DNA from 2 places in the Pseudomonas sp. BB438 genome. Region 2 is predicted to be linked to the other one. Evidence: predicted binding sites of a transcription regulator. Region 2 holds the regulator's gene; the other holds the start of a gene.

Region 1 (15,378 bases), 1.1 Mb from region 2:
TTACGCGCTCGACCTTGCCGTCCTTCACCTGCTGAATGAAGTCGGAATAGTTGAGCGTCTGCGGCTCGCTCGGGCTGGAGAAGTTGTTCATCACGGTGACGAGTACCGCCGCGATGATCAGCCACAGAATCAGGTTCTTTGCCATGTCGTTCAATTGACTACCCTCTGAAGCCGGCTCCGCCCTGGAAACCGCTTCTCACGACGGCCAGACTCCTTCCGGCCAAAATTACTACACAACGCCCGCCGCCAGGCAGGCGCCGTCTGTAACCCTTTATGAACCCCGGCTTTCACCGGTACAAGCAAAACCTGCAAGGCATAGACCAATAGCCGGCCCAATCATTCCAGTCTAGGCGCCGCGAAAGCCTCGCGCGAGCAGATACTGCTCCCGCGAACGGTCGCGGGACGACAGCGGCTTGCGCATCTGCACCTTCTCGAAGTTCTCGCGAACCATCCTGTGGTAAGCGTCGAAACCCTCACCCTGGAAAATCTTGATCAGGAAATCGCCCCCTGGACGCAGCACGCGAGTGCACAGATCCAGGGCCAGCTCGCACAGGAACATCGCACGAGGCATGTCCACAGCGGGCAATCCACTCATATTGGGGGCCATATCGGAAATCACAAGGTCTACCGGGTTTTCTCCGATGGCCTCGAGCAGTTGGGCGAAGACCTCGTCCTCGGTGAAGTCGCCCTGGATAAAGGTGACATCCGGGATGCTGTCCATCGGCAGGATATCCGACGCGATCAGGGTGCCCTTGTCGCCGATCACCCGACTGGTGACCTGCGACCAGCCGCCCGGCGCCGCGCCGAGGTCGACCACGGTCATGCCGGGACGCAGGATGCGATCCTTCTCCTGGATTTCCAGCAGTTTGTAGCTGGCACGCGAGCGATAGCCGTCGCGCTGTGCCATCTTCACGTAAGGATCGTCGAAATGTTCTTTCAGCCAGCGATGGCTAGTCTTGGAACGGGCCACGTATTACCTCGTCTGAGCGGCATCCCGGTGTAACCGAAACTCGGGTAGAATATCCGCCTTTTTCCCAGGGGTCAGATTATGGCGCTCTCTCAGGAGCAGAAAAAGCAGTTCAAATCTATCGGGCATCACCTGAAACCCGTATTGACCGTTGCTGAAAACGGTCTATCGGAGGGTGTAATGGCCGAACTTGAGCGCGCGCTCAACGATCATGAACTGATCAAGGTGCAGTTCCGTGTCACCGAACGCGACGACCGTCGCGCGCTGATCGACGAACTTTGCCAGAACGGCAGCTGCGAACTGGTTCAGACCATCGGCAAGATGGCGCTGATCTATCGTCGCAACCCCAAGCCGAACAAGAACCTGTCGAACATCAGCCGCTTCAGCGGTCTCTGACAGTCAAGACCGGCAGTGCGGAGCCGGCAAGGCTCCGCCGCGTCAGCTCCGCTCATCCCGCCTCGGCGCCGGCTGCAGCACCAGCAGCAGACCGCACAGCGCCACCACCAGGTAATTGAACAGCAGCCAGCGCTGAGCATCCGGCGCGAGGTGGCGCACAACGAAATAAGCCGCCGCCATCACCAGCACGGTGAGCAGCAGTTGCCCCCGCGTTTCACGGGTGAAGGCAGCGAACCCGCGCGCCTGCCAGAGCACCAGGGCCTGGAGCAGCACGCAGAACCCGGCAAACCCCAGGAGCAGCGGTTTCAGGCCGTCAGCGACGGTCTCCACCAGGAGCGGGGCCAGACCGATCTTGTCCAGCGCCGGCAACACCACGAACTGAAGCAGCCAGAGGCCGCCGACCCAGAATGTCTGGGCCAGCAGCCAACTGATGGTGCCTGCGCTCAGGGATTGTCGATCAGGCGTGGCGGACTTCAACGATCTCGTACTCGACGTCGCCGCCCGGGGTCTTGACCAGAACGGCGTCGCCCTCGGTCTTGCCGATCAGCGCGCGGGCGATCGGCGAGTTGACCGAGATCTTGCTGTTCTTGATGTCCGCCTCGTCGTCACCGACGATCTGGTAGGTCACGGTCTCGTCGGTCTCGACGTTGGCGATATCGACGGTGGTACCGAAGATCACCTTGCCGCTATGCGGAATGGTGGTCACGTCGATGATCTGCGCGTTGGACAGCTTGGCCTCGATGTCGCGAATGCGAGCTTCGGACATGCCCTGCTGTTCACGGGCCGCGTGGTACTCGGCGTTCTCCTTGAGGTCGCCCAGCTCACGCGCTTCGGCGATGGCCTGGGTGATCTGCGGGCGCAGAACGGTCTTCAGGTATTTCAGTTCTTCTTCCAGGGCGCGGGCGCCCTGGACGGTCATTGGAAATTTGCTCATGCGTTGATTCCTGCATGGAGATCCTGCAGACGGCGAACGGTCTTCTCGGGACCGAACTTGAGCGCCTCGCAGATCGCCTGCCCCGCCGCAATGGTGGTGGTGCAGTAGATCTTGTGCTGCAGGGCGTTACGACGGATGGAGTAAGAGTCAGCGATGGACTGGCGACCTTCGGTGGTGTTGATGATCAGGGTGACTTCGTCATTCTTGATCATGTCGACCACATGAGGACGGCCCTCGGTCACCTTGTTCACGCGACGCACCGGCAGACCGGCGGCCTCGATCACCTTGGCGGTACCGGCAGTGGCGACCACCTCGAAGCCCAGCGCAACCAGATCGCGAGCGACCTGAACGGCCTGCGGCTTGTCATCCTCGCGGACGCTGATGAAGGCGCAACCGGCGTTCGGCAGGATTTCGCTGGCACCCAGCTGGGCCTTGGCGAATGCCTCACCGAAGCTGTCGCCGACACCCATCACCTCGCCAGTGGACTTCATCTCTGGGCCGAGGATCGGGTCGACGCCCGGGAACTTGGCGAACGGGAACACCGCTTCCTTGACGCTATAGTACGGCGGGATCACCTCTTCGGTGAAGCCGACTTCGGCCAGGGACTTGCCAGCCATGACGCGGGCAGCAACCTTGGCCAGCGACTCGCCGATGCACTTGGACACGAACGGCACGGTACGGGACGCGCGCGGGTTCACCTCGATCACGTAGATGTCTTCGCCCTGCACGGCCATCTGCACGTTCATCAGGCCGACCACGCCGAGCTCCAGGGCCATCTTCTTGACCTGCTCGCGGATCTCGTCCTGGATGTGCTGCGGCAGCGAGTACGGCGGCAGCGAGCAGGCGGAGTCACCGGAGTGCACGCCAGCCTGTTCGATGTGCTGCATGATCGCGCCAATCACCACGGTCTCGCCGTCGCACACCGCATCGATGTCGACTTCGATGGCGCAGTTCAGGAAGCGGTCCAGCAGCACCGGGCTGTCGTTGGAGACTTTCACCGCTTCGCGCATGTAGCGCTTGAGCTCTTCTTCCTGGTAGACGATTTCCATTGCACGGCCGCCCAGTACGTAGGACGGGCGCACCACCATCGGGTAGCCGATGTTCTTCGCCAGTTCCAGGGCCTGGTCTTCGCTACGCGCGGTGGCGTTGGCCGGCTGGCGCAGGTTCAGGCGCTGGACCATCTGCTGGAAGCGCTCGCGGTCTTCGGCGCGGTCGATGGCGTCCGGGCTGGTCCCGATGATCGGCACGCCAGCTTCTTCCAGGGCGCGGCAGAGCTTCAGCGGGGTCTGGCCGCCGTACTGCACGATGACACCCTTGGGCTGCTCGACGCGGACGATTTCCAGCACGTCTTCCAGGGTCACCGGCTCGAAGTACAGGCGATCCGACGTGTCGTAGTCAGTGGAGACGGTCTCCGGGTTGCAGTTGACCATGATGGTCTCGTAACCGTCTTCACGCATGGCCAGCGCGGCGTGTACGCAGCAGTAGTCGAACTCGATGCCCTGGCCGATGCGGTTCGGACCGCCGCCCAGGATCATGATCTTGTCGCGAGACGACGGATTGGCTTCGCACTCTTCCTCGTAGGTCGAGTACATGTAGGCGGTGTCGGTGGCGAATTCGGCGGCGCAGGTGTCCACGCGCTTGTACACCGGCAGCACCTTGAGCTTGTGGCGATGGTTGCGCAGGTTCTTCTCGGTCACGCCCAGCAGGGTGGCCAGGCGGGCGTCGGAGAAGCCCTTGCGCTTGAGCTTGTACATCAGCTCGCGGTCGATGGCGGACAGGCCCAGGGTCTTGACCCGCTCTTCGTCCTTGACCAGGTCTTCGATCTGCACCAGGAACCACTCGTCGATACGGGTCAGGTCGAAGACTTCGGCGATGCTCTTGCCGGCGCGGAAGGCATCGGCGACGTACCAGATGCGGTCGGCATTGGGCACGGTCAGCTCGCGCTTGAGAATGCTCTCGGCTTCCGGGTTGCTCAGATCGAGCTTCGGATCGAAACCGGTGGCGCCGACTTCCAGGCCACGCAGGGCCTTCTGCACGGACTCCTGGAAGGTACGGCCGATGGCCATGACTTCACCCACGGACTTCATCTGGGTGGTCAGGCGGGCGTCGGCTTTCGGGAACTTCTCGAAGGCGAAACGCGGGATCTTGGTGACGACGTAGTCGATGGCCGGCTCGAAGGACGCCGGGGTGCGGCCGCCGGTGATGTCGTTCTGCAGCTCGTCGAGGGTGTAGCCGACGGCCAGCTTGGCGGCGATCTTGGCGATCGGGAAGCCGGTCGCCTTGGAAGCCAACGCCGAGGAACGCGATACACGCGGGTTCATCTCGATCACGACCATGCGGCCGGTGTTCGGGCAGATGCCGAACTGCACGTTCGAGCCGCCGGTCTCCACGCCGATCTCGCGCAGCACCGCCAGGGAGGCATTGCGCATGATCTGGTATTCCTTGTCGGTCAGGGTCTGCGCCGGCGCGACGGTGATCGAGTCACCGGTGTGCACGCCCATCGGGTCGAAGTTCTCGATGGCGCAGACGATGATGCAGTTGTCCTTCTTGTCGCGGACAACCTCCATCTCGTATTCCTTCCAGCCGATCAGCGATTCGTCGATCAGCAGCTCGTTGGTCGGCGACAGGTCCAGACCACGGGTGCAGATTTCCTCGAATTCTTCGCGATTGTAGGCGATGCCGCCGCCGGTGCCGCCCATGGTGAAGGACGGGCGAATGATGCACGGGAAGTTGACCTTCTCCAGCACGCCGTAGGCTTCTTCCATGCTGTGGGCGATGCCCGAGCGCGGGCAGGCCAGGCCGATGTCGCGCATGGCCTTGTCGAAGCGCGAACGGTCTTCGGCCTTGTCGATGGTGTCGGCGTTGGCGCCGATCATTTCCACGCCGAACTGCTCGAGCACGCCGTGGCGCTCCAGGTCCAGGGCGCAGTTCAGAGCGGTCTGGCCACCCATGGTCGGCAGCAGCGCGTCAGGGCGCTCCTTCTCGATGATCTTGGCGACGGTCTGCCACTTGATCGGCTCGATGTAGGTGGCGTCGGCCATGGCCGGGTCGGTCATGATGGTGGCCGGGTTGGAGTTCACCAGGATGACTCGGAAGCCTTCTTCCTTCAGGGCCTTGCAGGCCTGTGCGCCGGAGTAGTCGAACTCACAGGCCTGGCCGATGACGATCGGGCCGGCGCCGAGGATCAGGATGCTCTTGATGTCTGTACGCTTGGGCATGGGACTCTCGTTGCAATATTCAGGAAAGGGTTGCGCTGGCCAGCTTCACGCCAAAGCCGACGAACAGGGCGCCGACGCCGCTCGAGGCGCCGGCAGCCAGCCGTTGCCGCCGACGGAACCAGGCCGCCAGACGCACACCGGAGAAAATCAGGAAACTCAGGTACAGGGCACTGATGATCTCGAGGATCGTGCCCAGCACCAGGAACGACAGGCCGGGGTAGGCGTAACCCGGGTCGACGAACTGGATGAAGAAGGAAATGAAGAAGAGGATCGCCTTGGGATTGGACAGGCTCAGCAGCAGCGCCTTGCGGAACGGCTGGTTGACGTCCACTTCCCTGGCCGGCGCGGCGGCGGCATCCAGCGGGTGGCGCAGCTTCTGCCAGCCCCCGCGGAGCATGCCAATACCCAGATAGAACAGGTAGGCGGCGCCGACGTACTTCAGGCCCAGGAACAGCATCGGCTCGGCCTTGAGGACCGAGGCAATACCCAGCGCCGACAGGAACATCAGGATCGCGTCGCCCAGGAACACCGCGCTCGCCGCCCGGTAGCCCGAGGCCACACCGCGCTGGGCGGCAGTGGCAAGGACGAACAATGAGTTCGGCCCCGGCAGCAGGACGATGAACAACGTCCCCAGGACGTAGGTCCAGAGGTCGGTGATTCCCAGGGTCGGCATCATCTTCTTCTACCTCTTCCAGCTCGGACTCAGCGGCGCTCGGCCATCGCCGCGATGAAGCGGTCGAACAGCGGAGCCACGTCGTGCGGACCGGGGCTGGCTTCCGGGTGCCCCTGGAAGCTGAAGGCCACCTTGTCAGTGCGCTCGATACCCTGCAGGGTGCCATCGAACAGCGACTTGTGGGTGGCGCGCAGATTGGCCGGCATGCTGCCTTCATCGACCGCGAAGCCATGGTTCTGGCTGGTGATCATCACTACGCCCGAATCCAGGTCCTGCACCGGGTGGTTGGCACCGTGGTGGCCGTGGCCCATCTTCAGGGTCTTGGCGCCGGAGGCCAGGGCCAGCAGTTGGTGACCGAGGCAGATGCCGAATACCGGGATCTCGGTATCGAGGAACTCGCGGATGGCCTGGATGGCGTAGTCGCACGGCTCCGGGTCGCCAGGGCCGTTGGAAAGGAAGATGCCGTCCGGATTCAGGGCAAGCACTTCGCTGGCCGGCGTCTGCGCCGGCACGACGGTCAGGCGGCAACCGCGAGCGACCAGCATGCGCAGGATGTTCAGCTTCACGCCGAAATCGTAGGCCACCACGTGGTACGGCAGGTCAGCGGCGGCGATGTCCGGGTGGCTGTCGGTTTCCAGATTCCACACGCTGGAGCGCCACTCGTAGCGCTCGGTCGAGGAAACGACTTTCGCCAGGTCCATGCCCTTCAGGCCCGGGAAGCCGCGAGCCAGTTCGAGGGCTTTTTCCTCGGTGGCGTCGTCGCCCACCAGGATGCAGCCGTTCTGCGAACCCTTCTCGCGCAGGATGCGGGTCAGGCGGCGAGTATCGATGCCGGCGATGGCAACGGTGCCGTTCTCTTTCAAGTAGTCCGGCAGGGACTGCTTGTCGCGCCAACTGCTGGACAGCAGCGGCAGGTCACGGATGATCAGGCCGGCGGCCCAGACCTTGTTCGACTCGGCGTCTTCCGGCGTGGTGCCGGTGTTGCCGATGTGCGGGTAGGTCAGGGTGACGATCTGTTGGGCGTAGGAAGGATCGGTGAGGATTTCCTGGTAGCCGGTCATGGCGGTGTTGAACACCACCTCTCCGACGGTCTGGCCGTCGGCGCCGATGGCTTCACCGCGAAAAACGCTGCCGTCGGCAAGTGCAAGTATGGCTGGCTTAGTCAAGAAGACCTCCCGTAGTTCAAGCCTGGCTGGGCGTGCGCAGATTGTAAAAAAGCGGGATGACATCAGAAGAAGTCATCCCGCTTTTTATGTGATTCATGCTGCGCTGCTTTTAGTGGACACACTAAAGCTGTAGTTTACAGAAATGCGACATCATGGTCCACCTTTTGCACGACGTACGGCCATACCCCTCAGCGCAGGCCGAGAACGTCCTGCATGTCGTAGAGGCCGTTGGCCTGCCCCTCCAGCCACTGCGCGGCACGCACGGCGCCCCGGGCGAAGGTCATGCGGCTCGAGGCCTTGTGGGTGATCTCCACGCGCTCGCCATCAGCCGCGAACAGCACGGTGTGATCGCCCACCACGTCGCCCGCACGCACGGTGGCGAAACCGATGGTCTCGCGCGGACGCGCACCGGTCTGCCCTTCGCGGCCGTAAACGGCCACTTTCTCCAGATCACGACCCAGCGCATTGGCGACTACTTCACCCATGCGCAGCGCAGTACCGGACGGCGCGTCGACCTTGTGGCGGTGGTGCGCTTCGAGAATCTCGATGTCCACATCGTCACCCAGCACACGGGCGGCGGTATCAAGCAGCTTCAGGCACAGGTTCACGCCAACGCTGTAGTTGGCTGCGAAGACAATCGGGATATCCTTCGCCGCCTCGCTCAACAGCTCCTTCTCCGCCGCGGAGAAGCCGGTGGTACCGATGACCATGGCCTTGCCAGCCTTGCGGCAGACTTCAAGGTTCTTCAGGGTCACGGTGGGGTGGGTGAAGTCGATCAGCACGTCGAATTCGTCGACCACCTTGGCCAGGTCGCCCGACAGCGGCACACCGATGCGGCCCAGGCCGGCCAGCTCGCCTGCGTCAGCGCCCACCAGGGTGCTGTCCGGTCGATCCACCGCTGCGGTCAGACCCGCACTGCCGTTGGTCTGCTGGACCGCCTCGATCAGGGTCTTGCCCATGCGCCCGGCGGCGCCCATTACGGCTATACGTCGCATATAAAACAGCTCCAAAGCTAAAAAGCCCCGAACGATTCGCACCGCCGGGGCCTTGCATCATAGATCGTCGAAGAAGCGCTTCATGCCTTCGAACCAGCCACTGGCCTTGGGCGAGTGGGAAGAGTTGCCCTGCAGGGTGTTGCGGAACTCTTCGAGCAGCTCGCGCTGACGCTTGTCCAGGTTGACCGGTGTTTCCACGACAACGCGGCACATCAGGTCGCCCGCACCACCGCCGCGCACCGGGGCAACCCCTTTGCCGCGCAGACGGAACAGCTTGCCGGTCTGAGTACCCTCGGGAATCTTCAACTTCACGCGGCCATCCAGGGTCGGCACTTCCAGCTCACCACCGAGCGCTGCGTCGGCAAAGCTGATCGGCACTTCGCAATACAGGTGCTTGCCGTCGCGCTGGAAGATGTCGTGCTCGCGCACGTTCACCACCACGTACAAATCGCCCGCCGGGCCACCATGGGCGCCGGCTTCGCCTTCGCCGGTCAAGCGGATGCGGTCACCGGTATCGACACCGGCCGGCACCTTCACCGACAGGGTCTTGTGCTCTTCCACGCGCCCCTGGCCATGGCAGGAGCCACAGGGGTCGGTGATCATCTTGCCGCTGCCATGGCAACGCGGGCAGGTCTGCTGCACCGAGAAGAAGCCCTGCTGCATGCGCACCTGACCGATACCACCACACGTGGTACAGGTGACCGGTGTGGTGCCGGGCTTGGCGCCACTGCCGCTGCAGGTCTTGCAGCCGACCAGGGTGGGAACACGGATGGTCACGGTGGTGCCGCGTACCGCGTCTTCCAGGTCCAGGTCGAGGGTGTAGCGCAGGTCCGCACCGCGCGCCGGGCCGCCGCGGGAGCCGCCGCGACCACCGCCGCCACCGAAGAAGTCACTGAAGACATCACCAAAGATGTCCGAGAAGCTCGCGCCACCGAAACCGGCACCGCCGCCACCCATCTGCGGGTCCACACCGGCATGGCCGTACTGGTCATAGGCCGCGCGCTTGCTGGCGTCGGACAGGACCTCGTACGCCTCGTTGGCCTCCTTGAATTTATCCTCGGCCTCCTTGTCGCCGGGATTGCGGTCCGGGTGGAACTTCATGGCGAGCCGGCGATAGGCCTTCTTCAGGTCCGCTTCGCTGGCGCCGCGTTCAACACCCAGTACCTCGTAAAAATCACGTTTGGCCATAACTTTCCTGCACTCTAAAAACCGTTCCCCCAGACACGCCAACGCGGGAGCAAGCCCCCGCGTGACGTTTCATGCGCACCGACACGCTGGTCGGTGCGCCGGAGCGGAAGCAAGCACGCGGCTTACTTGTTCTCCTTGACCTCTTCGAACTCGGCGTCGACGACATCGTCGCCAGCCTTGTCGTCTGCGGCCTCGCCCTGAGCGGCAGCACCCGGCTGCGGCTGTTCGGCGTACATCTTCTGCGCCAGCGGAGTGGAGGCCTGGGACAGCGCGTTCATCTTCGCTTCGATCTCAGCCTTGTCGTCGCCCTTGACGGCAACTTCCAGTTCGCCCAGCGCTTTCTCGATGGCAGCTTTCTCCTCGGCGGTGGCTTTGTCGCCAGCCTCGGTGACCATCTTGCGAGTCGCGTGGACCAGCGCATCACCCTGATTGCGGGCAGCGGCCAGTTCCTCGAACTTACGGTCTTCCTCGGCATTCGCCTCGGCATCGCGGACCATCTGCTGGATCTCGTCTTCGGACAGACCCGAGGAAGCCTTGATCACGATGGACTGCTGCTTGCCGGTGGCCTTGTCCTTCGCGCCGACGTGCAGGATGCCGTTGGCGTCGATGTCGAAGGTCACTTCGATCTGCGGCACACCGCGTGGAGCAGGCGGGATGTCGGCCAGGTCAAACTTGCCCAGCGACTTGTTCTGCGCGGCTTGCTTGCGCTCGCCCTGCAGCACATGGATGGTCACGGCGCCCTGGTTGTCATCGGCAGTGGAGAACACCTGCGACTTCTTGGTCGGGATGGTGGTGTTCTTATCGATCAGCGCGGTCATCACGCCACCGAGGGTTTCGATACCCAGGGTCAGCGGGGTGACGTCGAGCAGCAGCACGTCCTTCACGTCGCCGGCCAGAACGGCGCCCTGGATGGCAGCCCCCATGGCAACGGCTTCGTCCGGGTTGACGTCCTTGCGCGCTTCCTTGCCGAAGAACTCGGCAACGGTCTTCTGCACCAGCGGCATACGGGTCTGGCCGCCGACCAGGATCACTTCGTCGATCTTCGAGACGTCGAGGCCCGCGTCTTTCAGCGCCACGCGGCACGGCTCGATGGTGCGAGTGACCAGGTCTTCCACCAAGGATTCCAGCTTGGCGCGGGAAACCTTGACGTTCAGGTGCTTCGGACCGGAGGCGTCAGCGGTGACGTACGGCAGGTTGACGTCGGTCTGCTGGGTCGAGGACAGCTCGATCTTGGCCTTCTCGGCAGCCTCCTTCAGGCGCTGCATGGCCAGCGGGTCGCCCTTGAGGTCCATGCCGGACTCTTTCTTGAACTCTTCGACGAGGTAGTCGATCAGGCGCAGGTCGAAGTCTTCACCACCCAGGAAGGTGTCGCCGTTGGTGGCCAGCACTTCGAATTGGTGCTCGCCATCAACTTCGGCGATTTCGATCACGGAAACGTCGAAGGTGCCGCCGCCCAGGTCGTAGACGATGATGGTGTGATCGCCCTTGGCCTTGTCCAGGCCATAGGCCAGCGCAGCTGCGGTCGGCTCGTTGATGATGCGCTTGACGTCCAGACCGGCAATGCGACCAGCGTCCTTGGTGGCCTGACGCTGACTGTCGTTGAAGTAGGCCGGAACGGTGATGACCGCTTCGGTGACCGGCTCGCCCAGGTAGTCCTCGGCGGTCTTCTTCATCTTCTTCAGGACTTCGGCGGAGACCTGCGGCGGAGCCATCTTCTCGCCCTTGGCTTCGACCCATGCGTCGCCATTGTCAGCCTTGACGATCTTGTAAGGCACCATCTTGATGTCTTTCTGTACGACGTCTTCTTCGAAGCGACGGCCGATCAGGCGCTTCACCGCGTACAGGGTGTTGGTCGGGTTGGTCACGGCCTGGCGCTTCGCCGGCTGACCGACCAGGATTTCGCCGTCGTTGGCATAGCCGATGATCGACGGGGTAGTGCGAGCGCCTTCGGCGTTCTCGATGACCTTGACGTTACCGTTCTCCAGGATGGACACACAGGAGTTGGTGGTCCCCAGGTCGATACCAATGATTTTGCCCATAGTTCACTCTCCAGAAATTAGATTCCGCGCTGACCCTGTTGCGGGTCTTTGGCTCGGTTGATTACCCAGATGGGGACCGGGTGGTGGATTTCAAGCCTTCTCGTCGATCGAAGGCGGAGTTTGTTCCGGTGCCTTGCTGACCACGACCATGGCCGGACGCAGCAGGCGACCGTTGAGCAGGTAACCCTTCTGGAACACCTTGACCACGCTGCCCGGCTCGAGACGAATGCTCTCCTCCATGGCCATGGCCTGGTGATGTTCAGGATTGAACGGCTCGCCGTGCGGGTCGACCGGCTCGAGGTTGTAGCGCTTCAGGGTGTCGTGGAACATCTTCAGCGTCAGCTCGATGCCTTCGCGCATCGGCTTGATCACGTCATCTTCCGGGTTCGACATCTCCAGCGCGCGCTCGAGGGTATCGACGATCGGCAGCAGGTCGCCGGCGAATTTCTCCAGGGCGAATTTGTGCGCCTTCTCCACGTCCTGCTCGGCACGGCGGCGGACGTTCTGCAGTTCGGCGACGGCGCGCAGGCTCTGGTCCTTCGCCGCGGCTACCTGTTCTTCCAGCTCCAGCACGCGGGCGTTCAGGTCCCCGGTAGCGCCGGTTTCCGGCTGCTCATTGAACTGGGAATCCTGAGTCTGTTGTTCGTCAGACATGCCACTCTCCTAAAAAAGAAAATAAGCCTTTGAAAACAAAGCGAACCCAATGGCCCGCGGCTCTGCCGTGTATATGGGGCGGAAATCCTCGAGTTCAAGGGCCCCACTTCAGGGACACGCATGGTCGATGAGAGGAAATTGCCAGCGGCCGAAAATACTGTATAAATAACCAGACATTTCTGCGGAGCCGCCACCCATGCTGGTTCATCTGTCTGTGCACAACTACGCCATCGTCGAGCACCTCGATCTCGAGCTCACCGCCGGCATGACCGTGATCACCGGCGAAACCGGTGCCGGCAAGTCGATCATGCTCGACGCCCTCGGCCTCGCGCTCGGCGATCGCGCCGATAGCGGCGTGGTACGCCCCGGCTCCGACAAGGCAGACATTCTCGCCAGCTTCGATGTCAGCGCGATTGCCGAGGCCCGCGACTGGCTCGCCGAGCGCGACCTGGAACAAGACGGCCCCTGCATCCTGCGCCGGGTGATCACCGCCGAAGGTCGCTCCCGTGCCTACATCAACGGTACGCCCTGCCCGCTGGGCGATCTCAAACACCTGGGCGAGCTGCTGATCGACATTCACAGCCAACACGAACACCAATCGCTGCTCAAGGCCGACACCCACCGCCGCCTGCTCGACGAATTCGCCGGCAGCCAGGACTTGGCGCGCCAAGTGCAGCTCGCTGCGCAGCGCTGGAAGCAGACCCGCCAGGAGCTGGACCGCCTGTCGCGCAATGGCGACGAACAGCGGGCCCGCCACCAACTGCTCAGCTACCAGCTGGAAGAGCTGGAAAACCTTGGCCTCGGCGACAACGAGCTGGAGTCACTGGAAGCCGAGCACAAGACCCAGAGCAACGCCGGCAGCCTGATCGCCGCCTGCCGACAGGTCGTCGAACTGTGCAGCGAAAGCGATGCCGGCAATGTGCTGTCGGCGCTGACCTCCAGCCTCAACCGGCTCACTGCCTTCCAGAGCCAGCCAGCCGCACTGGGCGAAGCGGTGAACCTGCTATCCAGCGCGCAAATCCAGGTGGAAGAAGCCATCGGCGAACTGAACCGCTTCGTCGACCACTTCGACGCCGACCCCCTGCGGCTTCAACAACTGGAAGAACGCATGGACGCCATCTATAGCCTCGCGCGCAAGCACCGCGTGCAGCCCCATGAACTGCAGGACCTGCAGCAGCGCCTGCTGGACGAACTGGAAGCGCTGAACGCCGATGACGAAGCCGTGGAGCGCCTGGGCGACGAGCTGTCCGCATATGCCCGCCACTATCAGGAAAAGGCCGGCGAGCTCAGCCGCATCCGCCAGGACGCCGCCCCCAGGCTCGCCAAGGCCGTGGAAGTGGAAATGCAGCGCCTGGGTATGCCCGGCGGGCGCTTCGCCATCGAACTACGCCAGTCCAGCCCTGACGAGCCACAGGTCAATGGCCTGGAGCAGCTGGAGTTCCTGGTCAGCGCCAACCCTGGCCAACCCATGAAGGGCCTGGCGAAGGTCGCCTCGGGCGGCGAACTGTCGCGTATCAGCCTGGCGATCCAGGTGATCACCGCGCAGACGTCGCGCATCCCGACCCTGGTCTTCGACGAAGTGGACGTCGGCATCGGCGGCCCCACCGCCGAAGTGGTCGGCCAATTGCTGCGCCGCCTCGGCGATCGCGGCCAGGTGCTGACCGTCACCCACCTGCCACAGGTCGCCGCGCAGGGCCACCAGCACCTCTTCGTGCACAAGGATCGCGACACCAGCGAAACCCGCACCGCCGTGGCCAACCTGAAGAAGGCTGAACGCATCGAGGAAATCGCCCGCATGCTCGGCGGCGTAGACCTGACCAAGGAATCCCTGGCCCACGCCCGCAAGATGGTGGATTCCGCGGTCCAAAGCTGATGTTGGAGTGAGCTTGCTGGCGAACGGAGCTTTCCGGCAGCACCGGATTTGCGCGGTTTCGCGAGCAGGCTCGCTCCTACGAAAAGCCCAAAGCCACACAAACGAAAACGGCGACCCGAGGGTCGCCGTTTCTGCATCTGCGTACGCTTACTTCTTCTTGCGCACGTAGAGCACCAGATTGTGATCGACGAGCTCGAAGCCGCGCTCGCGAACGATCTCCTTCTGGCGTTTCTCGATTTCCGCGTCCATGAACTCGATGACTTCGCCGGTATCGACGCAGACCATGTGGTCATGGTGACCGCTATCGGCCAGTTCGAAGACGGCATGGCCGCCGTCGAAGTTGTGGCGCACCACCAGGCCGGCGGCTTCGAACTGGGTCAGGACGCGGTAGACGGTGGCCAGACCGACGTCTTCACCCGCCTCCATCAGCGCTTTGTAAACATCCTCTGCGCTCATGTGGCGCTGCTCGGCGGAATCGAGCATCTGGAGGATCTTGACGCGCGGCAGTGTGACCTTCAGTCCGGCTTTGCGCAGTTCGCTATTTTCAACCATGTGTGCTTTCTCGGCGCGGAATGCTTCGCAGCATCTCTCAATACAGGTATGATCGGGATTTCGTCGCTCAGCCAAGATAGTGGAAGTCACCCCTTGATGCAAAACGCCAAGCTCATGCTGACCAGTCTCGCTTTCGGGCTGGGACTCGCCGCACTCGCCGGTTGCTCGTTCCCGGGGGTCTACAAGATCGACATCCAGCAGGGCAACGTTGTAACGCAGGACATGATAGACCAGTTGAAGCCCGGAATGACCCGGCGCCAAGTGCGGTTTATCATGGGCAACCCCCTGATCGTTGACACGTTCCACCCCAATCGCTGGGACTATCTCTACAGCATCCAGCCCGGCGGCGGTCAGCGCCAGCAGGAGCGCATGAGCCTGTACTTCGGCGAAAACGATCAGTTGATCGGCCTGAACGGTGACTTCATGCCCGGCGTCAGCCGCGACGAATCCATCCTCGGCAAGGAAGGCACTCCGGCTACCACGCCGTCGCAGCCAACCCAGCAGCAGCCCGAACAGCCCAAGGAAGAACCGGCCAAGCCCGGCTCCGTGGAAGAGCAGATCCAGAAGGAAGTCGACCAGGTCGAAACCGTACCGATTCCGACTCCGGAACCGCTGGACAAGAATCCGCAGTAAGGGATTCGCGCCAACGAAAAAGCCCGGCCGATGCCGGGCTTTTTGTTGCCTGCGATTTCACCCGGAAGAATCAGCCGCGCGCAGCCTTGG
Region 2 (15,378 bases):
TCGCGTCCAGCAGGACCTCGAAGCCCGCGATGGCTGGCGCCTCGGGCAACTGGTGGACACCACCCTGAGTCGCCTGCAACTGCCGGCCGACAAGACCCTCGCTGAGCTCTCCGGTGGCTGGCGCCGCCGCGTGCTGCTGGCCCAGGCACTGGTGGCCGAGCCCGACCTGCTGTTGCTGGACGAACCGACCAACCACCTGGACATCGGTGCCATCGCCTGGCTGGAAAACGCCCTGGCGGACTTCCCTGGCGCCGTGCTGTTCATCACCCACGACCGTTCCTTCCTGCAGGCCGTGGCGACCCGCATCCTCGAACTGGACCGCGGCCACCTGATCGACTGGAACGGCGACTACGCCAGCTTCCTCGTGCATAAAGAGCAGGAGCTGGCGGCGGAAGAGGCGGCCAACGCCCTGTTCGACAAGCGCCTGGCCCAGGAAGAAGTGTGGATTCGCCAGGGCATCAAGGCCCGCCGTACCCGTAACGAAGGCCGCGTGCGTGCGCTGAAGGCGATGCGCAACGAGCGCGCCGAGCGCCGCGAGCGCCAGGGCAAGGCCAGCTTCCAGATGGAGACGGCCGAAAAATCCGGCAAGCAGGTGATCGTCGTCGAGAAGGCCGGCTTTGCCCATCCGGGCGGCCCGGCGCTGATCCGCGATTTCTCGCTGGTCCTGCAGCGCGGCGACCGTATCGGCCTGCTGGGCGCCAACGGTACTGGCAAGACCACCTTGCTCAAGCTGCTGCTGGGCGACTTGCAGCCGACTTCTGGCAGCGTCAAGGAAGGCACCCGACTGGAAGTGGCTTATTTCGACCAGCTGCGTCACCAGCTCGAGCCGGAAAAGACCGTCATCGACAACATTTCCGAAGGTCGCGAATTCATCACGATCAACGGGCAGAATCGCCACGTCCTCAGCTACCTGGGTGACTTCCTGTTCTCCCCGCAGCGCGCCCGCACCCCGGTGAAAGCGCTCTCCGGTGGCGAGCGGGCACGCCTGTTGCTGGCGAAGTTGTTCAGCAAGCCGGCCAACCTGCTGGTGCTGGACGAACCGACCAACGACCTGGACGTGGAAACCCTGGAACTGCTGGAAGAAGTGCTGCTGACCTTCGACGGCACCGTGCTGATGGTCAGCCACGACCGGGCCTTCCTCGACAACGTGGTGACCAGCACCCTGGTATTCGAGGGCGAAGGTCGCGTGCGCGAATTCGTCGGCGGTTACCAGGATTGGCTGCGCCAGGGTGGTTCGCCCAAGCTGCTCGGTGTGGGCGAGGAGAAGGGCGACAAGCCTTCTGCCGCCCCCGCTCCCGAGCAGCCGGCGGCGGTGAGCGCGGCCGTTGAAGCGGCGCCGAAGAAAAAGCTGAGCTACAAGCTGCAGCGCGAACTGGAAGCCATTCCCGGGCAGATCGAAGTCCTGGAAGGGGAGATGGCCGCGCTGCAGGAAGAAACCGCGTCGCCGGACTTTTACCAGCGCCCGCAGAGCGAGGCCCAGGCCGCCCTGGCGCGCCTGAGTTCCCTGCAGGAAGAACTGGACCGGCTGATCGAGCGTTGGGCCGAACTGGAAGAGTGATCCGTTCGGTCTGGCGATGTGCCCGTGCGAATCGCTGATCAAAGACTGTTAGGGATGGCCGAATGGCAATCGAATACCGCATCACCCTGGATGATGAGCACGAGTTCAGTTACCGCATCGAGCTGGAACGCCAGTACGACCCTCAAATAGCCGCGCAGACGCCGCGCTGGACGCGTCTCGAGAACAACCGCTGCAGCAACTGCCCGCTGAACCCCGGACAGTACAGTCACTGCCCGGCGGCGGTGGACCTGCACCGGGTGATCGAGGATTTCCGGGGCCTGCCGGCTTTCAAGAAGGTCTCGGTGCTGGTCCGGACACCGGAGCGCGAGTACATCAAGCATGCCGGCCTGGAGGAAGGCCTGCGGGCGCTGCTCGGCGTCATCATGGCCACCAGCGCCTGCCCGCTGCTGGGCAAGCTCAAGCCGATGGCGCAGCAGCACCTGCCGTTCGCCAGTAATCAGGAGTTCATTCTCCGCGCGGTGTCGCTCTACCTGATGCGACAGTACTTCAACTTCCGCGAAGGGCGGCATGCCGACTGGGAATTGAAGGGGCTGGTAAAGCAGTTCCAGCAGCTGCAACTGGTCAACCAGGCGTTCTGGCAGCGCATTCACGAAACCTGTGATGGCGACTCGAACCTGAAGGCTTTCCTCAGCTTCTTCTCCATGGCCTCGAGCATGAGCTATTCGCTGGAGGCGCAGTTGCAGAAGGTGCGGCCGCTGCTGATGAGCGGGGACATGCTCGGGGCCTGAAACGATTCGGGCCCCGCGGGGCCCGATTCTACCTGGCGTGTTTCAGCTGGTTTTCTGCAGGCGAACGGCGAGGACGTCGCAAGGCGCACCGTGCAGCACGTCGTTGGCGGTGGAGCCCAGCAGCAGGGCGAGGCCGTGGCGGCCGTGGCTGCCGACGACGATCAGGTCGCAGTCCTGCTCATCGGCGAGGCGGTGAATCTCCTGGCGCGGCTGGCCATAGACCAGGTGGCATTGGGAGCTGGTGATCTCGGCGTAGGTGAGGGTGAACTGGTGCAGGCGCTCCTTGGCCTGGTCGAACTGCTGCTGTTGCAGCATCGACAGGTCCATCGGCACGTCGCCGCCGAACGCCATTGCCATGGGCTCGACCACATGCACCGCCGAGAGCCGGGCGTCATTGGCCTTGGCCAGGGCGACCGCCCGCTTCATCACCGGATCGCATTCTTCGGTAAGGTCGACGGCGACCAGAATGTGTTGGTAGGGCATGAGCGTCTCCTCCGGGGGACTCGTTAGTAATCAGTATGGCCCCAATGGCCGTGCTTGACCTGTTTGACCGGTATAACCGATATGACCGCCTGGATGGTAATTCTTCTCATCGCTTTGGTACTCAGCCCGCTGACCTGGCTGATTCCCTCTCGCGGCCAGCGTGGGCAGATGGACCTGCGCCTGCAGGCGAGGCGCCTGGGCCTGGCGATGCAGATGGCGCAGCAGGAGTGGCCGCACTGGCTGGAGCGGCAGCCGCCGCGTCAGTGTGCGCAGTACCACCGCGCCCGTGGCAGGAACCGCGAGACCTGGTGTTATTGGCAGAGCGAGCCGGGAGTGTGGCTGGACCGCTGGCGCGAGGCGAGCGCTCCGGCCGAGCTGGCACAGGCGCTGGCCAGCTTGCCGAAGGACGTCTACATGGTCGAGGCGACGCCCCAGTTCCTGGCGCTTTACTGGGGCGAGCGAGGCGACAGCAGCGACCTGGAGCGAGTCGCCACGTTCCTTAAGCAGCATGCCTGACGCGATCAGCTCTGCTGCGCGGCATAGAGACCGGAGACTTTCTCCAGGTCTTCGATGATGCGGTCGGAGTACTTGTTGATCAGGAAGGGCACGCTGTTCTGGTTGTAGTTCTGCAGCGATTTCTCGATGTAGCGCCACTTGATCGCCACGCCGCGCAGCTCCTGGCCGATCTCCGGCGTGGTCTGCGGCGCCTGTTGCAACTTCACCAGGTTGATCGCGAAGCGGTTGGCCAGATCGTCCAGCGGGCGTTCCTCGCCACCGCCGAAGAAGCTGGCGCCCACCGAAGCGTTGCGCGAGGCGTAGTCCACCGCGATGTCCTGCATCAGCAGGCTCTGCTCGCGGGTCTGCTGGGTCAGCGGCGGCACCTTGCTACCGCTTTCCTCCTGGATCCTGGTATAGAGCTGCTCGGCGGTATCCAGCAGCTTGCGGTTCTGTGCGGCGAGGTCGGCCACCGGCTGCAGGTCGGTGTAGCCACTCTTGTCCAGCGCACCGGTGAGCGTCTTCAGCTGACCCGCATAGGCCTTCCATTCATCCTGCAACTCGGCTTTGAGCTTCTTCGATTCGTTGCCGGGCATCTCCCCGAGCTTGCCCAGGGCGTCGGTGGCGCTCTGTGACGAGGCGTCGACCATCCTGGCGTACTTCTGGTCGCCCTCCATCGCATTGAACATGAAGAAGTCGCCGAGGCTGCGCTGGGCGGCGAGGCGGGCCTGATGGACATTGAGCAGGTCGCTGGCGGCGTCGGCGGCAGCGATGAGGGGCAGGGCGGTGAGCGCGAGCGCAGACAGCAGACGCACGAGCGGACGGCTGGGCATCGTTCCAACTCCTTGGAGCCATGGGCTTCTTGTTGTTTTGTATTCCACAGGTTCCAGGCGCCTGCCGCTGTTGGCAGAAGGCAGATCGCCATTGCGCCCGACTCTAGCGCGGGCCATGGGGTTTGAACAGTGGCTGTCGGGACGACGGTGCCAGCTCGCAAATGTCACGATAGACGTGGTGAATAGGGTGCCAGGGCCGCGCTGAATGCTCCGGCCCAGACGCCCTGGCCGCTTTGCGACTGTTACGTCTCGCCGATTGACAAGCATTGGCTTTTGCTAGAAGGTGGGCGCACCCAAATCAAACGGGCGTATGAATCGAGCGTTTGCCATGTGCGATGACTCGATCAGAACGCCCCGGCTATCGCGTCGGCGGGTGTGCCGCAAGCTTTGGGACTATCCTCGGCGCTGCCGAACGGTCCCGATACACGGTGTCCGACGTGTGATTTCAAGCTTCCCTAGCGTGGAGATCAGTTGATGATTTACCAAGGTAAAGCCATCACGGTTAAGGCTCTTGAGAGCGGCATCGTCGAACTGAATTTCGACCTCAAGGGCGAGTCCGTCAACAAGTTCAACCGACTCACCCTGAATGAACTGCGCCAAGCAGTCGATACCATCAAGGCCGATGCGTCCGTCAAGGGCGTGATCGTGACCAGCGGCAAAGGCGTGTTCATCGTCGGTGCCGACATCACCGAGTTCGTCGACAACTTCAAGCTGCCTGACGAAGAGCTGCTGGCTGGCAACCTCGAAGCCAACAAGATCTTCAGCGACTTCGAAGACCTGAACGTTCCGACCGTAGCCGCAATCAACGGCATCGCCCTGGGCGGCGGTCTGGAAATGTGCCTGGCTGCCGACTTCCGTGTCATGAGCGCCACCGCCAAGGTCGGCCTGCCGGAAGTGAAGCTGGGCATCTACCCGGGCTTCGGCGGCACCGTTCGCCTGCCGCGCATCATCGGCTGCGACAACGCGGTCGAGTGGATTGCCTCGGGCAAGGAAAACAAGGCTGAAGACGCACTGAAGGTCGGTGCCGTCGATGCGGTCGTGGCTCCGGAGAAACTCCAGGACGCCGCTCTGGACCTGGTCAAGCGCGCCATCGCCGGCGAGCTGGATCACAAGGCCCGCCGTCAGCCGAAGCTGGAAAAGCTCAAGCTGAACGCCATCGAGCAGATGATGGCCTTCGAAACCGCCAAGGGCTTCGTTGCTGGCCAGGCAGGTCCGAACTACCCGGCTCCGGTCGAAGCCATCAAGTCGATCCAGAAAGCCGCCAACTTCGGCCGTGACAAGGCGCTGGAAATCGAAGCCCAGGGCTTCGTGAAACTGGCCAAGACCTCGGTTGCGCAGAGCCTGATCGGCCTGTTCCTGAACGATCAGGACCTGAAGAAGAAGGCCAAGCAGTACGACGAGATCGCCAAGGACGTGAAGCTGGCCGCTGTACTGGGCGCCGGCATCATGGGTGGCGGCATCGCCTACCAGTCCGCTTCCAAGGGCACTCCGATCCTGATGAAGGATATCCGTGAAGAGGGTATCCAGATGGGGCTGAACGAAGCCTCTAAGCTGCTGGGCAAGCGCGTCGAAAAAGGCCGCATGACCCCGGCCAAGATGGCCGAGGCCCTGAACGCCATTCGCCCGACCATGTCCTACGGCGACTTCGGCAACGTCGACATCGTCGTCGAAGCCGTGGTCGAGAATCCGAAGGTCAAGCAGATCGTGCTGGCTGAGGTTGAAGGCGTAGTGAAGGAAGATGCGGTCCTCGCGTCGAACACCTCCACCATCTCCATCAACCTGCTGGCCAAGGCGCTCAAGCGTCCGGAAAACTTCGTCGGCATGCACTTCTTCAACCCGGTGCACATGATGCCGCTGGTCGAAGTCATCCGTGGCGAGAAGTCCAGCGACGTCGCCGTTGCCACCACCGTGGCCTACGCCAAGAAGATGGGCAAGAACCCCATCGTGGTGAATGACTGCCCCGGCTTCCTGGTCAACCGCGTGCTGTTCCCATACTTCGGCGGCTTCTCCAAGCTGCTGGGCTTCGGCGTGGACTTCGTGCGCATCGACAAGATCATGGAGAAGTTCGGCTGGCCCATGGGCCCGGCCTACCTGTCCGACGTGGTCGGCATCGATACCGGCCACCACGGCCGCGATGTGATGGCCGAAGGCTTCCCGGACCGCATGGCCGTGGAAGGCAAGACCGCCGTCGACGTAATGTACGACGCCAATCGCCTGGGTCAGAAGAACGGCAAGGGCTTCTACGCCTACGAGACCGACAAGCGCGGCAAGCCGAAGAAGGTCACCGATCCGCAGGCTTATGAGCTGCTGAAGTCCATCGTTACCGAGCAGCGCGAGCTGACCGACGAGGACATCATCAACTACATGATGATCCCGCTGTGCCTGGAAACCGTGCGCTGCCTGGAAGACGGCATCGTCGAGACCGCTGCCGAGGCCGACATGGGCCTGATCTACGGCATCGGCTTCCCTCCCTTCCGTGGCGGTGCCCTGCGTTACATCGACTCCATCGGTGTGGCCGAATTCGTCGCACTGGCCGACCAGTACGCCGACCTGGGTGCGCTGTACCACCCGACCGCGAAGCTGCGTGAAATGGCCAAGAACGGCCAGAAGTTCTTCGGTTGAGTGCGCAACGAATAGAGCGAGAGTGAATTTATGAGCCTGAATCCGAGAGACGCCGTCATTGTCGACTTCGGCCGCACCCCGATGGGCCGTTCGAAGGGTGGCATGCACCGCAACACCCGCGCGGAGAACATGTCCGCGCACCTGATCAGCAAGCTGCTGGAGCGCAACCCGAAGATCGACCCGGCGGAAGTCGAGGACGTGATCTGGGGCTGCGTGAACCAGACCCTGGAGCAGGGCTGGAACATCGCGCGCATGGCGTCGCTGATGACCCAGATCCCGCACACCAGCGCCGGCCAGACCGTCAGCCGCCTGTGCGGCTCGTCCATGAGCGCCCTGCACACTGCCGTGCAGGCGATCCAGACCGGCAACGGTGACGTCTTCGTCATCGGCGGTGTGGAGCACATGGGCCACGTCGGCATGATGCATGGCGTCGATCCGAACCCGCACATGTCCCTGTACGCTGCCAAGGCGTCGGGCATGATGGGCCTGACCGCCGAAATGCTGGGCAAGATGCACGGCATCACCCGCGAGGCGCAGGACAAGTTCGGCGTGCGTTCGCACCAGCTGGCCTGGAAAGCGACCCAGGAAGGCAAGTTCAAAGACGAAATCATCCCGATGGAAGGCTACGACGAGAACGGCTTCCTGAAAGTCTTCGACTTCGACGAAACCATCCGGCCGGAAACCACCCTGGAAAGCCTGGCGGCCCTGAAGCCGGCCTTCAACCCGAAAGGTGGCACCGTGACTGCGGGTACTTCCTCGCAGATCACCGACGGCGCTTCCTGCATGATCGTCATGAGCGCACAACGCGCCCAGGATCTGGGTGTGCAGCCGATGGCCGTGGTTCGCGCCATGGCCGTGGCGGGTGTTGATCCGGCGATCATGGGCTACGGCCCGGTTCCGTCGACCAACAAGGCACTCAAACGCGCTGGCCTGACCATCAACGACATCGACTTCTTCGAGCTCAACGAAGCCTTCGCCGCGCAGGCCCTGCCGGTGCTGAAGGACCTCAAGCTGCTCGACAAGATGGAAGAGAAGGTCAACCTGCACGGCGGCGCCATCGCCCTGGGTCACCCGTTCGGCTGCTCCGGTGCGCGTATCTCCGGCACTCTGCTGAACGTGATGAAGCAGAACAGTGGCACCCTGGGCGTGTCCACCATGTGCGTGGGCCTCGGCCAGGGCATCACCACCGTCTTCGAACGCGTCTAAGCTTTCGTCGATGGGAGAGCCGGGGCCTTGTGCCCCGGCTTTCGTTTTTGTCGGGCGGGGATTGCCCGACGGCCGCGCAATGAGCACAATCGCCGCCTTTTGGCCGGCCGAGGGAGAACCGACATGCACTTGCAGCCCGGACTGTATCGACATTACAAGGGACAGCAGTACCGTGTGCTTGGCGTCGCCCGCCATTCGGAGACCGAGGAAGAGCTGGTGATCTACCAGGCGCTGTACGGCGAATTCGGCCTCTGGGTGCGCCCATTGAGCATGTTCACCGAGGCGGTGGAAGTGAACGGCGAGAACGTTCCGCGCTTCGCTCTGGTGAGCGCCGAAAACGATCCGCTGGGTCTTCAGACCGGCCCGTCCGGCGAAACCCGAGCTTGACCTTGGCGCGACCGCCACTATATATAGCGGTGCCGCTCCTAGCTCCTCCCTCCTTATAAATTCATCTTTTCGACGCAGGAATCTTCCGATCCATGGGTAAATCGCTGGTCATCGTGGAATCACCGGCCAAGGCCAAGACCATCAACAAGTACCTGGGCAACCAGTACGTGGTGAAGTCGAGCATCGGCCACATCCGCGACCTGCCCACCAGCGGCTCGTCTGCGTCGAAGGAGCCTGCGGCAAAAACGCGCAAGACCGCCGCCGAAGCGCCGGCCCTGTCGCCGAAGGAGAAGGCCAAGCGCCAGCTCGTCACCCGCATGGGCGTCGACCCGGAGCACGGCTGGAAGGCCAAGTACGAGATCCTGCCCGGCAAGGAAAAGGTGATCGAGGAACTGCGTCGTCTGGCCAAGGATGCCGATACCATCTATCTCGCAACCGACTTGGACCGCGAAGGGGAGGCCATTGCCTGGCACCTGCGCGAGGCCATCGGTGGCGACGACTCGCGCTACAAGCGCGTGGTCTTCAACGAAATCACCAAGAAGGCCATCCAGGAGGCCTTCTCCCAGCCCGGCGAGCTGGATATCAACCGCGTGAATGCCCAGCAGGCGCGCCGTTTCCTCGATCGCGTGGTGGGCTACATGGTCTCGCCGCTGCTGTGGGCCAAGATTGCCCGCGGCCTGTCCGCCGGCCGCGTACAGTCGGTCGCGGTGAAGCTGGTCGTCGAGCGTGAGCGCGAGATCCGTGCCTTCGTCCCGGAAGAGTACTGGGAAGTGCACGCCGACCTCGGCACGCCCAAGAACGACAAAGTCCGCTTCGAAGTGGTGCGCGAGAAGGGCGAAGCCTTCAAGCCGCTGAACGAAGCCCAGGCCACCGCTGCCCTGGAGAAGCTCAAGGCTTCCAGCTACCGCATCGCCAAGCGCGAAGACAAGCCGACTTCCAGCAAGCCCTCGGCGCCGTTCATTACCTCCACCCTGCAGCAGGCCGCGAGCAACCGCCTGGGCTTCGGGGTGAAGAAGACCATGATGATGGCCCAGCGACTCTACGAAGCCGGCTACATCACCTATATGCGTACCGACTCGACCAACCTGTCGGCCGACGCCATCGATATGGTGCGCGGCTTCATCGACAGCGAGTTCGGCAAGAAATACCTGCCGGCCAAGCCAAACTTCTACTCCAGCAAGGAAGGCGCCCAGGAAGCGCACGAAGCGATTCGTCCTTCCGACGTCAACCTTCGCCCGACCCAGCTGTCGGGCATGGAGCGCGACGCCGAGCGGCTGTACGACCTGATCTGGCGCCAGTTCGTGGCCTGCCAGATGCCCCCGGCCGAGTACCTGTCCACCACTGTCAGTGCAACTGCAGGTGACTTCGAACTGCGCGCCAAAGGCCGCATCCTCAAGTTCGACGGTTACACCAAGGTGCTGCCGCAGCAGAGCAAGCCGGGCGAGGACGACGTCCTGCCGGAAATGAACCAGGGCGATGCGATGAAGCTGCTCAAGCTCGATCCGAGCCAGCACTTCACCAAGCCGCCGGCGCGCTTCTCCGAAGCCAGTCTGGTCAAGGAGCTGGAAAAGCGCGGCATCGGCCGTCCGTCCACCTACGCGGCGATCATCTCCACCATCCAGGAGCGCGGCTACGTCACCACCCACAACCGCCGCTTCTACGCGGAGAAGATGGGCGACATCGTCACCGACCGCCTGAACGAGAGCTTCTCCAACCTGATGGACTACGGCTTCACCGCCGGCATGGAAGAGAACCTCGATGACGTGGCCCAGGGCGAGCGCGACTGGAAGAACGTGCTGGACGAGTTCTACGGCGACTTCCGCAAGAAGCTCGACCTTGCCGAAGCCTCCAACGACGGCATGCGCGCCAACCAGCCGACCCTGACCGATATCCCCTGTCGCGAGTGCGGCCGGCCGATGATGATTCGTACCGCCTCCACTGGCGTGTTCCTTGGCTGCTCGGGCTACAGCCTGCCGCCGAAAGAGCGCTGCAAGGCGACTGTGAACCTGATTCCGGGCGACGAGATCGCCGCGGATGACGAGGGCGAGTCCGAGTCCCGCGTACTGCGTGGCAAGCACCGCTGCCCGATCTGCAGCACTGCCATGGACGCCTACCTGGTCGACGAGAAGCGCAAGCTGCACATCTGTGGCAACAACCCGGATTGCGCCGGCTACGAGATCGAGGAAGGCCAGTACCGCATCAAGGGCTACGAAGGCCCGAGCCTGGAATGCGACAAGTGTGGCAGCGAGATGCAGCTCAAGACCGGCCGCTTCGGCAAGTTCTTCGGCTGCACCAACCCGACCTGCAAGAACACCCGCAAGCTGCTGAAGAACGGCGAGCCTGCGCCGCCGAAGATGGACGCCATCCGCATGCCGGAGCTCAAGTGCGAGAAGGTGGACGACATCTACGTACTGCGTGACGGCGCTTCCGGCCTGTTCCTGGCCGCCAGCCAGTTCCCGAAGAACCGCGAAACCCGTGCTCCGCTGGTGGCCGAACTGCTGCCGCACAAGGACGAGTTGGATCCGAAGTACCACTTCCTGCTCGCCGCGCCCGCGAGAGACCCGGATGGCCGTCCAGCGGTGATTCGCTTCAGCCGCAAGACCAAGGAGCAGTACGTGCAGTCCGAGGTCGACGGCAAGCCTACCGGTTGGCGTGCATTCTTCGACGGCGGAAAGTGGAAGGTCGAAGACAAGCGCTGATGGAAGGTGCGCCCCGCGGAGGCGGGGCGTGCTTATACTGCCGACGTCGACTGCAGAGGTCCCGGTCATGGCGAACGAACTCTATACCCGCACCAACCAGAAGCTGTTCTTCGCCGGCCTTGCCCTGGAGGCCTGGCGCAGCGCCGAAACGGCGCGCGCGATGAACGCCCAGGCGCGCATCCAGGCCGAGCGCGAAGCAGCGCTGTTCCATCTCTACGGAGCGGTGCTGGGTGTGGCCCACGAGATCGCCGGTTACTACCGCCTGCCGCAGGCGGGTGCGCCGCGGGTCGAAATGCTGCTGAATGCCGAGGTGCTGGCCGCAGCTCCAAGTCCGGAGCTGGCGGAAATGGTCGAGTTGGCGCAATCGCCGGAAGCCTGGCTGGCGCGCCTGCTCGCCGCCTACGCCGAGCTGTTCCAGCCGCCGAGCGAACCGAAGAAGGCCAAGATCGATCCGACCCAGCCGCTGATTCAGGCGGTGAATGTCGACGACGAGGCGCCGGTCGAGCTGGGTAATGGCGAGCTGGAGGCCTGGCGAAAATCCCTGAAGGACCTGGTGCTGCGCTTCCGCGCTTCGCTCACCGAGCTCTGATCTCTGCGTCACAAGGTGCCGGCCTTCTGGTCGGCCCATGCGAGCTTTGGCTAGGGTGTAGCGGATGTGGCTGTTACACTACGCGTTCTGCTGTGGAGAACGTCGTTATGCCAACCTCATTTCTGGAAATTGTCGAGCTGCCTGACGGGCGTATCGTGCTGCGTCGTGCAGACGAGGAGGAGGCGCTGGTGACCCTGGAGTTCTCCGCCGATGCCAAAGGCTTCCTTCAGGGACAGCACATCGAGATCGCCAAGGCGATGTTCAATGTCGGTGTGCAAATGGCCGGTCGTCTTGCTGAAGGCGGCGATATGAGCATGGACGACGACAGCCCGCGCGTACTGCACTGAGTTCTTACGCTTCGCTGTGCTCGCAGCGAAGCTTCCCCATCAGGTCAACCCAGACGGATATTCAGGCTCTGCGTCTGTCCGGCAACGGCGGCGCGGGATAGTTGTGCGCGCCCGTTGGCGCTGAGGTTCAGCCAACTCACCACGGTGTGGCTGTTGCCCAGGCGCAGCGCCTCACAGGCGAGGGTCTGGGCAGCAGCCTGGTCGCGGGCCGGCAACAGCAGGATGCCCTGACGGTTCAGGCCAGCCTTGCGCAGCCAGTCCGGAGTCAGGCTGGTGGGCGGGGCGATGAGGGTGAGCCAGCGTGAATCGCTTTCCTCGCTGAGTTCGCGAAGCATAGGCGCCAGCAGCATCAGGCACTGGCCAGGGAGGCCGCGCAGGGCAATTTCGCTGAAGGCGCGTTCGTCGACAGGCGGCTCATCCTCCATTAACTCCTTGAGCAGTGGAGCAGTACCGCTTGCCCAGAGTGCATCCTGAAACAGCGGGAGTTGCGGCAGGTTCTGCGGCTGCGGGTACTGCATGGATGTCTCCTGTTCAGCGACGGATCACGCCGACGCTCAAGCCTTCGATGACCAGTTCCTGTTCCTTGAGATCGACCTCGATAGGGGCGAACTCCGGGTTTTCGGCGAGCAGCCAGACCTTGCTGCCTTCGCGCTTGAAGCGCTTTACCGTTACCTCTTCACCCAGACGGGCGACCACGATCTGGCCATTGCGCGCTTCGCGAGTGACGTGCACGGCAAGCAGATCGCCGTCCATGATGCCGACGTCCTTCATGCTCTGGCCGCGCACGCGCAGCAGATAATCGGCGGGCGGATTGAAAAAGGTGGGGTTGATGCGGCAGGTGTCGTCGACGTTCTGCTCGGCAAGGATCGGTGCGCCAGCGGCAACGCGGCCGATGATCGGCAATTCGTCGTCATTGGCGGCAGCCTTGGGCTCGAAGCCAGGGATGCGGATGCCGCGGGAAGCGCCCGGAGTCATCTCGATGGCGCCTTTGCGGGCGAGGGCTTTTAAGTGCTCCTCGGCGGCGTTGGGCGACTTGAAGCCGAGTTCCTGGGCGATTTCCGCGCGGGTGGGCGGGTAGCCGTTGGCTTCCAGGCAGCGTTTGATGAAGGCGAGGATCTCGGCTTGGCGCGGCGTGAGCTTCAGCATGTCCATACTCTGGCTTTTTATACAGTGCCTGGAATTATATACAGTGATGGCGGGCTGGCAATGCTTTTATTGGTCGCAGCTGTCGGTGGAACGTTCGTGCATGTAACCTTTCGGGCTTGGCAAGCGTCTTGCTGTCTATTAGGTGTCTCGTCGCATTGCCATGATATTGGTAACAATCCATCGCCCTTTGCTTGACAATACAAGACGCTGAAACGTATGTTTCAAACAAGTGTTTGTCAGGCGGAGTAGCCATGGCCCAGTCGGAAACCGTCGAACGCATCCTGGATGCTGCGGAACAGCTGTTCGCGGAGAAAGGCTTCGCCGAAACTTCCCTGCGTCTGATCACCAGCAAGGCGGGGGTTAACCTCGCGGCTGTGAACTATCACTTCGGCTCGAAGAAGGCTCTGATCCAAGCGGTCTTCTCGCGCTTCCTCGGCCCGTTCTGCGCCAGCCTCGAAAAGGAGCTGGACCGCCGCCAGGCCAAGGCCGATGCGCCGCGTGCCACCCTGGAGGAGCTGCTTGAACTGCTCGTGGTTCAGGCTATGGCGGTGAAGCCGCGTAGCGGCAACGACCTGTCCATCTTCATGCGCCTGCTGGGCCTGGCCTTCAGCCAGAGCCAGGGGCACCTGCGCAAGTACCTCGAAGAGGTCTACGGCAAGGTGTTCCGCCGCTACATGCTGCTGGTGCACGAGTCCGCCCCGCGCCTGCCGCCGCTGGAGTTGTTCTGGCGCGTGCACTTCATGCTGGGTACTGCGGTGTTCAGCATGTCCGGCATCAAGGCCTTGCGTGCCATGGCCGAGAACGATTTCGGCGTGAACACGTCCATCGAGCAGGTGATGCGCCTGATGGTGCCGTTCCTCGCCGCCGGCATGCGTGCCGACAGTGGTGTCAGCGATCCCTCGCTGGCCGGAGCTCAGCTCAAGCCGCGCAGCAAATCGGGTGTCTCGCAAGCGCCTGCCAAGGTCTGATCCGGGCCCGGCTTCGCGCTGGGCTGCGTCGACATGATCGGCTACAGTAGCCGGCCATGGCCGATCTCGATCTTCTCCATATCTCCCTTGCTGACCAGATGCTCTACGGCTTTGCCGCGGGGCGTCTTGTCGTGCGTGTTCCGGTATCCAGCGCCGCCAACGGCCCGGGGGAACGCAACGGCTCCGGTTGCACGCCACGCGGGCTGCACCAGGTTCGTGCACGTATTGGCGACGGCCTGCCCCGGGGGGCGGTACTGAAGGGGCGACGCTGGACCGGCGAGACCTGGACGGCCGAGCTGCACGACGCGTTTCCCGGTCGTGACTGGATCCTCTCGCGCATCCTCTGGCTCAGTGGCTGCGAGCCGGGGCGCAACCGGATGGGCGAGGTGGATACATTCCGCCGCTACATCTACCTGCACGGCACGCCGGACTGCGAGCCCATGGGCGCGCCGCTGTCCCACGGCTGTATCCGCCTGCGCAATGACGACCTGCTGGAACTCTTTCCGCGAGTACCTCTCCATTGCCGGGTCCGAATTGACGAGACCGCCTGCCCTGACTGGCAGGCGGCGCAACTGAATTGAAAGGAATGCACATGCAAGGCTCCCTGATGCTCGATATCGGTGGTACCTGGCTTACCGCCGAGGACCGCCAGATCCTGCGCCACCCGGAAGTGGGCGGCCTGATCATTTTCGCCCGCAACATCCAATCACCGCGCCAGGTGCGGGAACTGATGGAGTCCATTCGCGCAGTCCGTCCCGATCTGCTGCTGGCGGTCGATCAGGAAGGTGGCCGCGTACAGCGCCTGCGCCAGGGGTTCCTGCGCTTGCCGGCGATGCGCGCCATTGCTGATAACGCCAATGCAGAGCGTTTGGCCGAGCAATGCGGCTGGTTGATGGCGACTGAGGTGCTGGCGGTCGGGCTCGACCTGAGCTTCGCTCCGGTACTGGACCTGGATCATCAGCGCAGCGCCGTGGTCGGCAGCCGCGCCTTCGAGGGTAATCCGGAGCGCGCCGTCGTGCTGGCCGGCGCATTCATCCGCGGCATGCGCGCTGCGGGCATGGCGTCCACCGGCAAGCATTTCCCCGGCCACGGCTGGGCCGAAGTCGATTCCCACGTCGGCATCCCCGAAGACGAGCGTACGCTGGAGCAGATCCGCGCCGTGGACCTGGTGCCGTTCCAGCGCCTCTCCGGCGAGCTGGATGCGCTGATGCCGGCCCATGTGATCTACCCGCAAGTGGATCCGAACCCCGCTGGTTTCTCCCGTCGCTGGCTTCAGGACATTCTGCGCGGCGAGTT

Evidence for each region. The regulator LexA, encoded in region 2, represses DNA repair genes until DNA is damaged. The targets are predictions, from matches to a motif close to CTGTNTNNNNANACAG.
Region 1: recN (DNA repair protein RecN) is a predicted target of LexA. The motif match lies at 12,388-12,403, and genes of this name have one in related genera.

The regions. Positions count from the first base shown of each region.
Region 1 covers NZ_CM170001.1:5,604,372-5,619,749, forward strand. The annotation lists gene ftsH (ATP-dependent zinc metalloprotease FtsH) at 1-145, opposite strand, end outside; gene rlmE (23S rRNA (uridine(2552)-2'-O)-methyltransferase RlmE) at 347-970, opposite strand; gene AC1ZV1_RS25885 (YhbY family RNA-binding protein) at 1,049-1,363, shown strand; gene AC1ZV1_RS25890 (DUF4149 domain-containing protein) at 1,406-1,810, opposite strand; gene greA (transcription elongation factor GreA) at 1,821-2,297, opposite strand; gene carB (carbamoyl-phosphate synthase large subunit) at 2,294-5,515, opposite strand; gene leuE (leucine efflux protein LeuE) at 5,535-6,188, opposite strand; gene carA (glutamine-hydrolyzing carbamoyl-phosphate synthase small subunit) at 6,218-7,354, opposite strand; gene dapB (4-hydroxy-tetrahydrodipicolinate reductase) at 7,543-8,349, opposite strand; gene dnaJ (molecular chaperone DnaJ) at 8,407-9,537, opposite strand; gene dnaK (molecular chaperone DnaK) at 9,660-11,576, opposite strand; gene grpE (nucleotide exchange factor GrpE) at 11,667-12,230, opposite strand; gene recN (DNA repair protein RecN) at 12,427-14,103, shown strand; gene fur (ferric iron uptake transcriptional regulator) at 14,251-14,655, opposite strand; gene AC1ZV1_RS25945 (outer membrane protein assembly factor BamE) at 14,752-15,288, shown strand; gene AC1ZV1_RS25950 (RnfH family protein) at 15,359-15,378, opposite strand, start outside.
Region 2 covers NZ_CM170001.1:4,476,348-4,491,725, reverse strand. The annotation lists gene AC1ZV1_RS20535 (ATP-binding cassette domain-containing protein) at 1-1,558, shown strand, start outside; gene AC1ZV1_RS20530 (DUF6901 family protein) at 1,621-2,307, shown strand; gene AC1ZV1_RS20525 (universal stress protein) at 2,350-2,790, opposite strand; gene AC1ZV1_RS20520 (hypothetical protein) at 2,872-3,306, shown strand; gene AC1ZV1_RS20515 (hypothetical protein) at 3,312-4,118, opposite strand; gene fadB (fatty acid oxidation complex subunit alpha FadB) at 4,593-6,740, shown strand; gene fadA (acetyl-CoA C-acyltransferase FadA) at 6,771-7,946, shown strand; gene AC1ZV1_RS20500 (DUF1653 domain-containing protein) at 8,070-8,333, shown strand; gene topA (type I DNA topoisomerase) at 8,426-11,032, shown strand; gene AC1ZV1_RS20490 (DUF6586 family protein) at 11,100-11,621, shown strand; gene AC1ZV1_RS20485 (hypothetical protein) at 11,729-11,968, shown strand; gene sulA (SOS-induced cell division inhibitor SulA) at 12,013-12,486, opposite strand; gene lexA (transcriptional repressor LexA) at 12,500-13,114, opposite strand; gene AC1ZV1_RS20470 (TetR/AcrR family transcriptional regulator) at 13,366-14,082, shown strand; gene AC1ZV1_RS20465 (L,D-transpeptidase family protein) at 14,139-14,663, shown strand; gene nagZ (beta-N-acetylhexosaminidase) at 14,675-15,378, shown strand, end outside.